DNA from 2 places in the Streptomyces sp. BL1 genome. Region 2 is predicted to be linked to the other one. Evidence: riboswitches for the same ligand, from Rfam matches in the RefSeq annotation. Region 2 holds a riboswitch; the other holds the start of a gene.

Region 1 (7,151 bases), 1.3 Mb from region 2:
GCGCGCCTCCACCCTCATCGTGGGCGGCTTCATCGTGCTCGCGGCCGTGCTCACGCTGTACGCGTCGGCCCTCATGCTGACCGTGCTCAACCTCACGTACATGCTGCTGGCGCAGCTGGTGCCGGGATGGCTCTCCGTCCTGTGGTGGCGGCGTACCTCCGCCGCCGGCGTCGCCTGCGGCATGCTGGCCGGCCTCGTGACAGCCGTCACGCTCTATCTGCGGGGCGACGAACTGGGCGGCGTGAACCCCGGGTTGGTGTCCGTCGGCGTCAATCTGGCCGTGCTCGGCGTGTGGACGGTGCTGCGGCCCGCCGCTCCCCGGGAGCCGGTCGCCTTCCTCGGCGTACGGCGGACGGAGGCTCCCGCGGGAGACCGGCACGCCGGCGGGGAGCCCGCCGGCGAGGAGGCCGGCCTCACGGAGGGGTCCACTGTGTGACGGGGCTCCTTTTGACGGTAACGCGTCGTCAACCTGTGCCTGACAATGTGTTGTCGGGGAACGTCGTTCAGCGACGGACAAAGGGGAGGGGACGCCATATGGAGGACCATTTGAGCTCGCTCGACGCGGCCTTCTGGGGGCTGGAGTCGAGGGAGGCACCACTGCGCCTGGGGGCGCTCGCGCTGTTCGGGCCGAGCGCGGACACCGGTACGGAGGAGGACCTGGCAGGGCTGCTCGCCGAACGGGCCATGGAACTGCCGCGGTTGCGGCAGTCCGTACAGCACGGCTGGAACCCGTTCGACGGGCCGCGCTGGCGGGACGTGCCGTACTTCGACGCACGGTTCCACGTTCACGTACGGCGCGTCGCCGACGCTGCCGCACTGCGCGAAGCGCGGCTGCTGGAGGGGGAGTCGGCGCTGGCCGCGGGAGGGGACACGGAACGCGGGGCACCGCCGTGGCGGCTGCACGTCTTCTCCACGGGACGGCCCGCCGAGGACGGTTTCGCCCTGCTGGCGGAGTTCCACCACGCGGCCGTCGACGGGCTGCGCGCCATGGAACTGGGCGCCGCCCTGTTCGACCCGCTGGAGCGGAGCCGGCGGCGCACCCCGACGGCCTCCGTGCCCGCCCCCGCGTCCGAGGAGGCGGAGGCGTCCGGGGGGCCGGGAATGCTGTCCGGGCTGCTCGGTCTGGCCGACCCGCGGCGCGCCGTCGGCGCCCTGCGCGGACTGCCCGGGCAGGCGCGCCGGACCCGCAGGGCCGCCGAGATAGCGGCCTCCGTCGGATCCGCCGCCGTCGGCAACGCCCTGCATCCGCACGCCAGTCCGCTGCACGCGCCGGCCGGACGGCGGGCGTTCGCCTTTCCGACGCTCCCGTTGGACGCGGTGCACCGGATACGCAAGACACACGGCGGCACGGTCAACGATGTCCTGCTGGCCGTCCTGTCGTCGGCGCTGCGCGGCTGGCTGCTCGCCGCGGGGCACGACCCGGCGGCGCGCCCCGTACGGGTGCTCGTGCCGGTCAGCAGCAGGCGCCGGCCCGGCGACACCCGGCTCGGCAACCAGCTCTCCGGACACCTGGTCCGGCTGCCCCTCGACGAGGAGGATCCGCTGGCACGGCTGCGCTCCGTACGGGCGGCCATGCTGGAGCACAAGGACCGCGGGCCGCGGCGCGGTGCCGGCGCGTTCGCCCTGCTGACCGATCTGGTGCCGCCCGCGGCGCACAGGCTGGCCGCTCCGCTGCTGCGCGACGGGGCACCGCTGCTGTTCGACGCGCTGGCCACCAATGTGCCGCTGCCCGACATTCCGTTCACGCTCGGCGGTGCGCCGCTGCGCGCGCTGCACCCCCTCGCCCCGCTCGCCAGGGGGCACGCGCTGGCGGTCGCCATGACGCCGTACCGCGGGACGGTCCACTTCGGGCTGCACGGCGCGGCGGAGGCCGAACTCCCGCTGGAGGGGCTGACCTCCGCGCTCCGTGAGGCGCTGCGCGAGCTCGACGCGACGGTGTGACCGCACGGGCCGGCCCGGGCTCCCGGAGCCCGGACCGGCCCGGCGGGGACCCGTACGGGAGGCCCGGCGTACGGCCCCGGCGCGGTCCCGGCATACGGACACCCTTGCGGATTGGGTGATCACGTGTGCCATACTCCTCGGCAGGTCACGAGTGACAGCGACGAAGGCCCCGGCCCGCTGTCCGGCAACCCTCCTTCCGTGGTGGGGTGCCCCGGGTGATGACCAGGCCGCACGGCAGCAAGGCCCGCGGCAAGCACGGATCCCTCATTCCAGGGGTCCTGGTCTTCGAGGGAGCTCTTCGTGAGTCAGCGAATGCGATAGGGCCGCCGCGCCCCTTCTCCGGTTTCTGTCCGGGCACCGTCCTGTGACCCCTCGGGTCCTGTGACGTTCTCGCCCGTTCCGCATCCCTTTCCACGCGCCCCGCGCCACCGGCCGGCCACGCGTGTGTCTCGCCTGCCTTGTTACGGGAGATTCCGCCATGTCGTTCCTGCCCTCCTCCACCAGCACCGCCCCCTTCGCCTCCGCCTCCGCCGCTTCCGCCTCGGACGCACCGGCCGACCCCGCCTGTGCGGAGGCCGCCGCGCCCCTGCTGCCCGTGCTCGGCCGCGACGTCAGCGTGCCGCTCGTCACCGGCGGCGAAGTCACGTACGCCGCACTGGACTACGCCGCCAGCGCCCCCGCGCTGCAGCGCGTGTGGGACGACGTCGCCGCGTACGCCCCCTACTACGGCAGCGTGCACCGCGGCGCCGGCTACCTGTCGCAGCTGTCCACGGAGCTGTTCGAGCAGAGCCGCAGGACTGTCGCCGAATTCACCGGCTGCCGCGAGGGCGACCAGGTGATCTTCACCCGTGCGACCACCGACTCGCTGAACCTCCTCGCGTCCGTACTGCCCGCCGGCACCCGGGTGTTCGTCTTCGAGACGGAGCACCACGCGTCCCTCCTGCCGTGGCGGCAGCACGACACCGTGTACCTGGACGCCCCGCGCTCGCCGGAACAGGCCGTCGCCACCCTCGAAGAGGCCCTGCATCAGGCGCCCAAGGGGCCGAAGCTGGTGTGCGTGACCGGCGCGTCGAACGTCACCGGGGAGATCTGGCCCGTCCGCGAACTGGCCGCCGCGGCGCACCGGCACGGCGCCCGCATCGTGCTCGACGCCGCACAGCTCGCCCCGCACCACCCGGTCGACCTGGCGGAGTCCGACGTCGACTGGGTGGCCTTCTCCGGGCACAAGCTGTACGCGCCGTTCGGCGCCGGCGTGCTCGCCGGCCGCGCGGACTGGCTCCAGCAGGCCGAGCCGTACCTCGCGGGCGGCGGCGCCAGCCGGAAGGTGGCCCGCCGCGACGACGGCGGGGTGGACGTCGAATGGCAGACCAGCGCGGCCCGCCACGAGGCCGGTTCGCCGAACGTCATCGGCGCGTACGCCATCGCCTCCGCCTGCCGGGCGCTCACCGAGGCCGGTTTCGACCGGCTCGTCGCCCGCGAGCGGGAGCTGATCGCCCGTCTGGAGGACGGTCTCGCCGGGGTGCCGGAGGTCCGCGTGCTGTCGCTGTTCGGCGGTTCGGGCGACTCTGCCGGCTCCGGCACGCCGGACCGGGTGGGCGTGCTGTCGTTCGTCGTCGACGGCTGGAACAGCTCCCATTTCGCCGCCGCACTGTCCGCCGAGTACGGCATCGGCGTACGCGACGGACTGTTCTGCGCGCACCCGCTGCTGCGCACCCTGATCGGCGCCGAGGACCAGGAGACCGGCGAGTGCGGCGCCCCCGAGGCCGCGCCCGGCGAGAAGTCGCTGAACGCGATCCGGGTGAGCTTCGGCGCGGGGACGCCGGACGAGCACGTGGAGCGGTTCGTACGGGCGGTGCGCGAGCTGGTGTCGGACGGCGCCCGCTGGAACTACCGCACGGAGGACGGCCGTTGCGTGCCCGACACGACGGCACCGTCCGGACGCGGCGACCGCTGAGCCGGCTCGGGGCCTCCGGCGAGGCGCGTGCCGAGCAGCACCATCCGCAGTGCGTGTTCGGCCGCGTCCGCCAGATACTCCCCGGCCCGCTCCAGCGCCTCGGGCAGGCCGACGGGCGCGGGCAGGATCGACCCGTACGCGTCGACGCCGACAGCGTGCACCTCGCGCGCGCCCTCGCCGAGCGTGCCCGCCAGCGCGAGCACGGGACGGCCCGACAGCTTGGCCCTGCGCGCCACTTCGGCCGGCACCTTGCCGCGCGGCGTCTGGTGGTCGAGCGCGCCCTCCGCGGTGACGACCAGATCGGCGCGGGCCAGCCGGGCGTCCAGGTCCAGCCCGTTCAGCAGCACCTCGAACCGGGGCAGCAGTCGGGCACCGAGCGCCGCGAGGCCCGCGCCCAGCCCGCCGGACGCGCCGGTGCCGGGCCCGTACCGCAGGTCGGTGCCGGGCGGCAGCAGTCCGCCGAGGTCCCGCTCCAGGATGCGGGCCCAGTGTTCGAGGGCGTGTGACAGCTGCTCGGTCTGTGCGGGCGTCGCGCCCTTCTGCGGGCCGAAGACACGGGCGACGCCGCGCCGCCCGCACAGCACGTTGAACGGGTTGCAGGCGACGAGCAGTTCGGCCGTCCGCAGCCGCGGGTCGAGACCGTCCGCATCGATCCGGGCCAGCCGCGCCAGCGAGCTCCCGCCGGGCGGCAGTTCCTCGCCGTCCGCGTCGAGCAGCCGCGCGCCCAGCGCCCGCAGTGCGCCCGCGCCGCCGTCCGAGGTGCCCGAGTCGCCGCAGCCGACGAGGATGCGGCGGGCCCCCGAGTCCAGTGCCGCGCGGACGAGTTCACCCACCCCGTACGTGGTCGTCGCGCCCGGATCGCGGAGCCCCTGCGGCACGAGCGACAGACCCGCGACGGCCGCCATCTCCACCACGGCCGTACGGACGGCCGGCACGGTGGCGCCCAGAACGGCGAAGTGGGTCCGTACGGGAGCGCCCACCGGGCCCGTGGCGGTCAGCGGCACCAGGCGGCCGCCGGTCGCGCCGGCCAGCGCCTCCGCCGTGCCCTCGCCGCCGTCGACCATCGGGATCCGGTCGATCGTCGCGGCGGGCGCGGCCCGGCGCAGCCCCTCGGCTATCGCACTGGCCGCGTCCTCGGCCGACAGCGACTCCTTGAATCCGCTCGGCGCGACGGTGAAGTGATAGGGAACGGCGGTGGCTCGGGACACGGCGGACTCCTCGGGAAAGGGAAGGTTCGCGGGACACGCGGGGCCGGACATCACCGGCTGGGCTGCACGGACCGGGCTCCTCACCGGGCCGGGGTTCACAGGACGGGGACGCCGAGCAGGGGCCAGACGGCGAGCGCGAAGAGCAGCACCAGCAGCGCGCTGACCGGGGCGAGCACGGCCGACAGCCGCAGCAGATCGCGCGGCGCGTACGTCGGCGTACCGGGAATGTCGGAGAACAGGGCGACCGGTTTCGCGGACGCCGGAAGGGTGTGGCAGAAACCGGCGGCGGCGGTCGAAGCCAGCGCCGCCGCAACGGGGTTGACCCCCGCGCCGGCCGCCGCGGCGACCACCAGCGGGACCAGCACACTGGAGCGCGCCGAACGGGACTGCAGCAGCAGATGCGCGGCCGTACTGAGGACGACGACCACGCCCAGGAACGCCCACGGCGGCACCGACTCGCCGCCCGGCAGCCCGGCCACCAGCCAGCGTGCCGCGCCCGAATCGGACAGCGCGACGCCCATCGCCATGGTGGTGGCCATGAACAGCAGCAGGGACCACGGGACGGTCTTCAGCGCGTCCTTCAGCCGTACGGTGCCGATCGCGGGGGACGCCGCCACGACCGCGCCGATGAGGGCGACGAGGGCGGGCGACACCCTGTGCAGCGGTTCGCTGCACCACAGGGCGACCACGGTGACGAGCAGGAGGGCCGACCGGGCCTCGTGCTGGGAGAGCGGGCCCGTGACCGGGGTGTCGGAGTGCTCCTCGATGTCCTCGGCGGTGATGTGCACGGGGCCGCGCCGGTCGGCACGCCGGGTGGTCGTCAACAGGACGATCTCCGCGGCCACATGGGAGGTCAGCACGGCCAGCGGGAGGCCGAGCAGCAGCCACTGCGTGAAGCCGATGTGCTCGCCCGTCGTCTCCCACAGCACGTTGACGGTGATGAGGTGCGCGCCGGCGCCGATGAGCGTGGCGACGGCGGACAGCAGGATGACGGTCGGGAACAGCAGGGCCAGCATCACGATGAGCCGGGTGCGGCCCGCGAGGACCTTCGCCAGGGCCAGGAAGACCGGCAGGGCGAGCGCCGCGCGGCCCGAGGTGGCGGGAATGGCGAACGCGGACACGACGAGCGCCGCCGTGGTGAGGTGCACGAGCTGCCGTACGGAGCGGGCCCCGCTGACGAGGAACGCGGCGGCGCGCGCGGCGAGACCCGTACGGGACACCGCGGCGGCCAGCACGAAGGCGCAGATCAGCAGCCACACCGTCTCGTCGCCCAGGGTGCCGAACAGCTCCTTGCTGCTGATCACGCCGGTCGTGGCGAGTACGAGCCCGGCACCCAGAGCGATATAGGTGTCGTCGATGCTGGTGCCGATCCAGGCACAGGTGGCGAGCGCGAACACGGCGAGCGTGAGCCGCGCGTCACCGCCGAGCCCCGGGAAGTTCCCGGGGACGGCGAGTGCGGCGCAGGCACTGAGCGCGAGGCAGAGGAACACCGCCTGGCGGAGTGTCGGGGACATGTACCGCAGCCTGGTGCGCCGCCGTGAGCCGCCGATGAGGGTCGCATGAAGGAAACTTCACCGGGGCCGCGGGCCCGGCCGGCCCGCCGCTTCAGGGCAGCCGGTAGCCCATGCCGCGTACCGTCTCCAGCCGTTCGGCGCCCAGCTTCTTGCGCAGCGCGCGCACGTACACGTCGACGATGTTCGAGCCGGGGTCGAAGTCGTAGCCCCACACGTGCGACAGGATCTGCTCCCGGGACAGCACCTGGCCCGGATGCCGCAGAAAGAGCTCCAGCAGCACGAACTCACGGGCCGTCAGGTCCACCGTCCGCTCGTCGGCACGCGCCCTGCGGGTCCGCAGGTCCAGCGAGAGACCGCCGCTGCGCAGCACCGTGACCTCCGGCGCCCGCGCCGCGGTGCGCAGCCGCAGCCGTACCCGGGCGAGGAGTTCCTCGAAGCGGAACGGCTTCGTCATCCAGTCGTCGGCACCGCCCTCCAGCCCTGCCACCGTGTCCCGTACGGAGTCCCGCGCGGTCAGCACGATGACCGGCACCG
Region 2 (7,151 bases):
ATCAGCAGCGGCTTGCCGGACTGCATGACCTTCTCCAGCAGCGGAAGGAGGTCCTTCACGTTGCTGATCTTGGAGTTGACGATGAGGATGTACGGGTCCTCGAGCTCCGCCTCCATGCGCTCCATGTCGGTGGCGAAGTAGGCGGAGATGTAGCCCTTGTCGAAGCGCATGCCCTCGGTGAGCTCGAGCTCGAGCCCGAAGGTCTGCGACTCCTCGACGGTGATGACGCCTTCCTTGCCGACCTTGTCCATCGCCTCGGCGATGAGCTCGCCGATCTGCGAGTCGGCGGCCGAGATGGAGGCGGTGGAGGCGATCTGCTCCTTGGTCTCCACGTCCTTGGCCTGCTCCAGCAGCGCGCCGGAGACGGCCTCGGTGGCCTTCTCGATGCCGCGCTTCAGCGCCATCGGGTTGGCACCGGCGGCAACGTTCCGCAGGCCTTCCTTGACGAGCGCCTGGGCCAGGACGGTCGCGGTCGTCGTGCCGTCACCGGCGACGTCGTCCGTCTTCTTGGCGACCTCCTTGACCAGCTCGGCGCCGATCTTCTCGTAGGAGTCCTCGAGCTCGATCTCCTTGGCGATGGAGACACCGTCGTTGGTGATCGTGGGGGCGCCCCACTTCTTCTCCAGCACGACGTTGCGGCCCTTGGGGCCGAGGGTCACCTTGACGGCGTCGGCGAGCTGGTTCATCCCGCGCTCGAGGCCGCGCCGCGCTTCCTCATCGAACGCGATGATCTTGGCCATGTGAAGTGGTCCTCCCGGACTGGGGGTGGATTACTCCGGACCGCGCTGGCGCCCGCGACGGACGGCCTACGGGCCTGGTGGTTCCTTGCCCCACCCGGCCTGCGGGCCTCACCGACCCGGTCCTTCCCTGGCACTCTCCCATGGAGACTGCCAACGCCAATGATTAGCACTCACCCCCCTTGAGTGCAAGGTGCTCACGTTTCGGGGCGCTGAGACAACGTCCCGTCATGAGGCCTCAGCGCCCGTCGCAGGGCCACCGCCAGGGGCGGTGGTCGGGCGACGGGCGGGCGCAAGGCGCTCACGTATCGGAGCGCTGTGGCAACGTCCCGTCATGAGGCCTCAGCGCCCGTCGCAGGGCCACCGCCAGGGGCGGTGGTCGGGCGACGGGCGGGCGCAAGGCGCTCACGTATCGGAGCGCTGTGGCAACGTCCCGTCATGAGGCCTCAGCGCCCGTCGCAGGGCCGGCGCCGGGGGCGGACAGCAGTGAGGGGGCGTGCCCGCTGTCGCGGACACGCCCCCTCGTACTGTTGCGAAGATCAACCAGTCACGCGGACCATGTCCGCCTGCGGTCCCTTCTGACCCTGCGAGACCTCGAACTCGACCCGCTGTCCTTCGTCCAGGGTGCGGTACCCGTCCATCTGGATCGCGCTGTAGTGGACGAACACGTCCGCACCACCGTCGACCGCGATGAAGCCGTACCCCTTCTCCGCGTTGAACCACTTGACGGTGCCCTGAGCCATTCCGAACTCCCCTATTACTGGCCCTTGCACGAGCCCGCACTTCACGAACCCGGGTCAGACCTCACTTCCGGACAAGCGGAGGCGTGCGCCGGAACCTGTCGACCGCCGCTGAATGTATCTGCACGGCCGCCCTCTGCAACAGGTCAATCGGACGAGAATTCGTGCGACGGCCGATCGGTAATTTACGGCCAAGTGCCGTGAAAGCGGGGCAAGTCGGGCCGGGCATAGCGCACCTAAGCCACAAATGCCGCACCAATTTTGCGCACAACTCATCCGCATCTCAGGGGCGTTCGATGCGCGTCTGGGGAGGATGAGGCGGAAGCGACGACAAGCCTATCGCGCTCCGAAACACGGAATCGCCCCCTCCGGTGTTCCCGGAGGGGGCGATTCGAAGTTTTTCGATCTGTTGATGCTTCAGCTGCTTTTCGGCAGCCGCCGTCTGACAGCGGGTCAGCAGCCGCCGGCCACGGCCGGGATGATCGACACGCCGACGCCGTCCGGCGTGGGGGTCTGCAGGCCCTGCTCGAAGCGGACGTCGTCGTCGTTCACGTAGACGTTGACGAAGCGGCGCAGCTTGCCCTCGTCGTCCAGGACGCGCGCGCCGATGCCCGTGTGGTTCTTCTCCAGGTCGGCCAGCACCTCGGACAGCGTGGCGCCCTCGGCGCTCACCTCGGCCCGGCCGTCGGTGTAGGTGCGCAGGATGGTCGGGATGCGGACGTTGACGCTCATGGGAGTTCTGCCTTCCGTGCGGTGATGCGGTGGTGCTGCAGTGGTACGGGGGTCAGGCGAGGCCGGCTTCGCGGAACGCGTCCAGGCTCGGACGGATCACGGCCGAGGGCCCGGTGGTCGGCGCGACCGCGTCGAGCGTCTTCAGACCGTCGCCGGTGTTGAGGACGACCGTGGTGAGCGACGGGTCGAGCACGCCCTCCTCGATCAGCTTCTTGGTGACGCCGACGGTGACCCCGCCCGCGGTCTCCGCGAAGATGCCCTCGGTACGGGCCAGCAGCTTGATCGCGTCGACGACCTGCCCGTCGTTGACATCCTCCACCGCGCCGCCGGTGCGCCGCGCGATGTCCAGCACGTACGGCCCGTCGGCCGGGTTGCCGATGGCGAGCGACTTGGCGATGGTGTCCGGCTTCTGCGGGCGTACGACGTCGTGTCCGGCCTTGAAGGCGGTGGACACCGGCGAGCAGCCCTCCGCCTGGGCGCCGAAGATCTTGTACGGCTTGTCCTCGACGAGGCCGAGCGCGATGAGCTCCTTGAGCCCCTTGTCGATCTTCGTCAGCTGCGAACCGGAAGCGATCGGGATGACCAGCTGGTCGGGCAGCCGCCAGCCGAGCTGCTCGCAGATCTCGTACGCGAGGGTCTTGGAACCCTCCGCGTAGTACGGGCGCAGATTGACGTTGACGAAGCCCCAGCCCTCGCCGATCGGGTCGCCGATGAGCTCCGAGCAGAAGCGGTTGACGTCGTCGTAGTTGCCCTCGATGCCGACCAGGTCGCCGCCGTAGACGGCGGCCATCACGACCTTGCCCTGCTCCAGGTCGTGCGGGATGAACACGCAGGACCGCAGCCCCGCACGGGCCGCGGCGGCGCCGACGGCACCGGCGAGGTTGCCGGTGGAGGAGCAGGAGAGCGTGGTGAAGCCGAAGGCGCGGGCCGCCTCGACGGCGATGGCGACGACGCGGTCCTTGAAGGAGTGCGTCGGATTGCCGGAGTCGTCCTTGATGTGCAGTTCGCCGGTGATGCCGAGCTCACCGGCGAGGTGATCGGCCTTGACCAGCTTGGTGAAGCCGGGGTTGATGTTCGGCTTCGTGGCCACGTCGTCCGGGACGGGCAGCAGCGGGGCGTAGCGCCAGATGTTGTCCGGGCCCTCGGAGATCCGCTTGCGCAGGGCTTCGGTGTCGCCGCCGGGAAGCTCGTACGAGATCTCCAGCGGCCCGAAACAGGCCTCACAGGCGAAGATCGGACCGAGCGGGAAGCGCTCGCCGCACTCGCGGCAGGACAGCGCGACGGCGGGGCCCAGACGGACGGAGTCGGCGTTCCGGTTGCTCTGCTCAGGTGCTTGCACAGCCATGAAGGCGAGGCCCTTTCTCCTCATCTTCCCCATGACGTATCTCGCCACGAGACGGAATTGGCACCTTCCCGAGCCGGGAGCCTCGCGATGTCACGGACCTGGCCGGAGGGTTGCCGGGGCTTCAACGGGCCGTTCCCTCTGCCCCTCTGGATGAGCGGTATGAAGTTTTTCCGACAGCGTGTTTCGGACAGCCGTCGGGCGCAGAGCGACCCCGACGTGCGGTCGTCATCCGCGCTGTTCAAGACTGTAACCGAAGGCACCGACTCTTGAGATAGTCGTCCGAACCGCGAGATGGATCACATGGGGAGCGTCACGTGCTGCCAGAAGTAGAGCAGTGGCTCAGTCGTCGTTCCTGGCCCGCTACCGGTCAACTCCCCCTTGACCAGCTGGTTTCCGCGAAACGACGGGCCGGGCTGAGCGTGAGTGTGGTGCTTCCCGCGCTCGACGAGGAGCCGACCGTCGGCGAGATCGTTTCGGTGATCCGGCGCGATCTGATGGGTGGGGAGATACCGCTCGTCGACGAACTGGTGGTACTGGACTCCGGTTCCACGGACCGGACGGCGGAGGTCGCCGCCGCGGCCGGCGCGAAAGTGATCCACCGCGACGAGGTGCTGCCGCGGGTGCCCGCGGTGCCGGGCAAGGGCGAGGTGCTGTGGCGCTCGCTGCTGGCCACGAGCGGCGACGTGATCTGCTTCGTCGACGCGGACCTCGTGGACTTCTCCTCCGCCTTCGTCACCGGGATCGTCGGCCCGCTGCTGACCGATCCGTCGCTGCAGCTGGTCAAGGCCATGTACGACCGCCCGCTCGGCTCCGACCCGGCGGGCGGCGGCCGGGTCACGGAGCTGGTGGCCCGCCCGCTGCTCAATCTGCACTGGCCGCAGCTGGCGGGCTTCGTCCAGCCGCTCGGCGGCGAGTACGCGGCGCGGCGTTCGCTGCTGGAACGGCTGCCGTTCCCGGTGGGCTACGGCGTGGAACTCGGGCTGCTCATCGACACGCTCCAGCTGTGCGGGCTGGACGCGCTGGCCCAGGCGGACGTGGGCGTGCGGCGGCACCGGCACCAGGACGGACAGGCGCTGGGCCGCATGGCCGCGGCGATCTACCGTACGGCGCAACTGCGGCTGTCGCGCGGGCACTTGGTGCGGCCCGCACTCACCCAGTTCGAGCGCGGCGAGTGCGCGGGGGGCTTCGTCCCCCGCACCCACCCGATCGACACGGAGGAGCGCCCGCCGATGACAGAGATCCCCGAATACGCAACCCGCAACGCGGCGTAACCCCCGCCGCGCGGGGCGGGCACACCTCGGTGTGGGCACGCGGTCCGCCAAGGGGCGGAACGGGTGGGCACACCGGACCGCCAGCCGCGAGGCCACGTCTCCACGCACCCAACGCACGCGCCGTCCCGTCGACGTTTCGTCGCCCGGCGTGAGGGCTAGGCTCCGGCCATGGCCGGAGAACTCGCTCGTGTGCTCGTTGCTTCGAACCGCGGGCCCGTCACGTACACGCCGTCCGAGGACGGGCGGAGCCTGCTGGCCAAGCGCGGTGGGGGCGGTCTCGTCTCGGGTCTTTCCGCGATCGGGCCGGACGCCGGCGCGCTGTGGGTGTGCGCCGCGCTGGACGACGGCGACCGCCGGGCCGCGGCCCGGCACCCCGCGCGGCTGGACCCCGCCGACACCGGCGGCCAGGCCGTACGGATGCTGGACATCCCCGCGGAGACGTTCGCGGACGCGTACAACGGCGTCGCCAACTCCGTGCTGTGGTTCGTGCACCACCTGCTGTACCAGACGCCGCTGGAGCCGTCCTTCGACGCGGAGTTCACCCGCCAGTGGCAGGCGTACGAGCGCTACAACGCCGCGTTCGCCGACGCGCTCGCCGAGGAGGCCGCGGACGGCGCGGCCGTCATCGTGCAGGACTACCACCTGACGCTGGTGCCGGGGATGCTCCGGGAGCGCCGCCCCGACCTGCGGATCGGGCACTTCTCGCACACCCCGTGGGCGCCGCCCGACTACTACCGGATGCTGCCGGACGCCGTCGCCGCGCAGGTGCTGCGCGGCGTCCTCGGCGCGGACCGGGCCGCGTTCCTGACCCGCCGCTGGGCGGAGGCCTTCGCGGACTGCTGCGCCCGGGTGCTCGGCGCGGAGATCACGCAGGGGGACGGCGGCGAGCCGGCCGTCACGTACGACGGCCGCACCACCCGGCTCGGCGTGCACGGCCTCGGCGCCGACGCCGACTTCCTCCGCGAGCGCGCGCACCGTACGGACGTCGACGAGCGGTTGGCGCGGCTGCGCGAGCAGGTCGGTACGGACGCGGACGGCGAGCCGCGCCGTACGGTCGTCCGCGTCGACCGCACCGAGCTGTCCAAGAACATCGTCCGCGGCCTGCGCGCCTACCGCGCCCTGCTCGCCGACAGGCCGGAGTGGCGCGGCCGGGTCGTGCACGTCGCCTTCGCCTACCCGTCCCGGCAGGACCTCGCGGTCTACCGGGACTACACGGCAGAAGTGCAGCGCGTCGCCGACGAGATCAACTCGACCTTCGGAAACGGCAGTTGGGTGCCCGTCATACTGCACGTCGAGGACGACTTCGCGCGCTCGCTCGCCGCGTACCGGCTGGCGGACGTGGCCCTGGTCAACCCGATCAGGGACGGCATGAACCTGGTCGCCAAGGAGGTTCCCGTCGTCTCGGACGACGGCTGCGCGCTGGTGCTGTCGCGGGAGGCCGGCGCGTACGAGGAGCTGGGCGAGGACGCCGTCGAGGTCAATCCGTACGACGTGACGGGCACCGCCGAGGCGCTGCACACCGCGCTGACCATGGAGCGGGACGAGCGCGCGGAGCGCACCAAACGACTGGCGGCCGCGGCCACCGCACTCCCCCCGGACCGCTGGTTCCTGGACCAGCTCCACGCCCTGGGGGGATAAGCAATAGATAAGGGGCGCGGGGAACTGCGCGAAACCAGCCCCACGCGAACCGCAGCCGCCGTCACCCGCCGCAGGTCACACGAAACGGCGCCGCCACACTGGCGCAGAGCACTAAAGCGCGTCGGCCAACGCCCCCAGCAGCGCGGCCACCCCCGGCGGCCCGTCAACGACCACATCCGCACGCTCGGCAAGCTCCGTCACCTCATCGCTGCCGCTGCACACCAGCAGCCCCGGTACGCCCTCCTCCCGCAGCTGCTCGACCGCGCCGAACGCGGCGAGGTCCCCCAGATCGTCGCCCGCGTACAGCACGGCGCCGGCGCCCGTCTCCCGTACGAACTCCGTCAGCGCCGCCCCCTTGTCCACGCCCGGGGGCCGCAACTCCAGCACCATGCGCCCCGGTTCGACGACCAGGCCGTGCCGTGCGGCGAGCTCCGTCAGGGGCTCCCGGAGCAGCGCGAAGGCGTCCGCGGGCCGGTCGGTGCGCCGGGTGTGCACGGCGAGCGCGCTGCCCTTGTCCTCCGTCCAGGTGCCGGGCGGGGCGCCCACCCGGCGGAGCAGGCCCGGGAGTTCGGCCCGTACGGCGGCCACCCCGGGCGGCGGTTCGGGCACCCGTACGGTGCCGGTCGCGGCGTCCCAGCGCTCCGCGCCGTACGCGCCGAGCACCGTCAGCCGGCCCAGCTGAGGCACC

Evidence for each region. A riboswitch is a leader RNA that binds a small molecule or an ion and turns the genes downstream of it on or off. The one in region 2 is predicted to bind S-adenosylmethionine.
Region 1: another riboswitch for S-adenosylmethionine. It lies ahead of AC3AGO_RS24980 (aminotransferase class V-fold PLP-dependent enzyme); the one in region 2 lies ahead of thrC (threonine synthase).

What each region holds. Positions count from the first base shown of each region.
Region 1 covers NZ_JBXYWZ010000002.1:5,687,656-5,694,806, forward strand. The annotation lists gene AC3AGO_RS24970 (sodium:solute symporter family protein) at 1-436, shown strand, start outside; gene AC3AGO_RS24975 (wax ester/triacylglycerol synthase domain-containing protein) at 535-1,941, shown strand; SAM riboswitch class IV at 2,085-2,203, shown strand; gene AC3AGO_RS24980 (aminotransferase class V-fold PLP-dependent enzyme) at 2,420-3,895, shown strand; gene AC3AGO_RS24985 (glycerate kinase family protein) at 3,829-5,103, opposite strand; gene AC3AGO_RS24990 (SLC13 family permease) at 5,199-6,617, opposite strand; gene AC3AGO_RS24995 (response regulator transcription factor) at 6,709-7,151, opposite strand, start outside.
Region 2 covers NZ_JBXYWZ010000002.1:4,365,348-4,372,498, reverse strand. The annotation lists gene groL (chaperonin GroEL) at 1-740, opposite strand, end outside; gene AC3AGO_RS19325 (cold-shock protein) at 1,277-1,480, opposite strand; gene AC3AGO_RS19320 (MoaD/ThiS family protein) at 1,931-2,209, opposite strand; gene thrC (threonine synthase) at 2,262-3,554, opposite strand; SAM riboswitch class I at 3,572-3,711, opposite strand; gene AC3AGO_RS19310 (glucosyl-3-phosphoglycerate synthase) at 3,869-4,825, shown strand; gene AC3AGO_RS19305 (alpha,alpha-trehalose-phosphate synthase (UDP-forming)) at 4,994-6,463, shown strand; gene otsB (trehalose-phosphatase) at 6,575-7,151, opposite strand, start outside.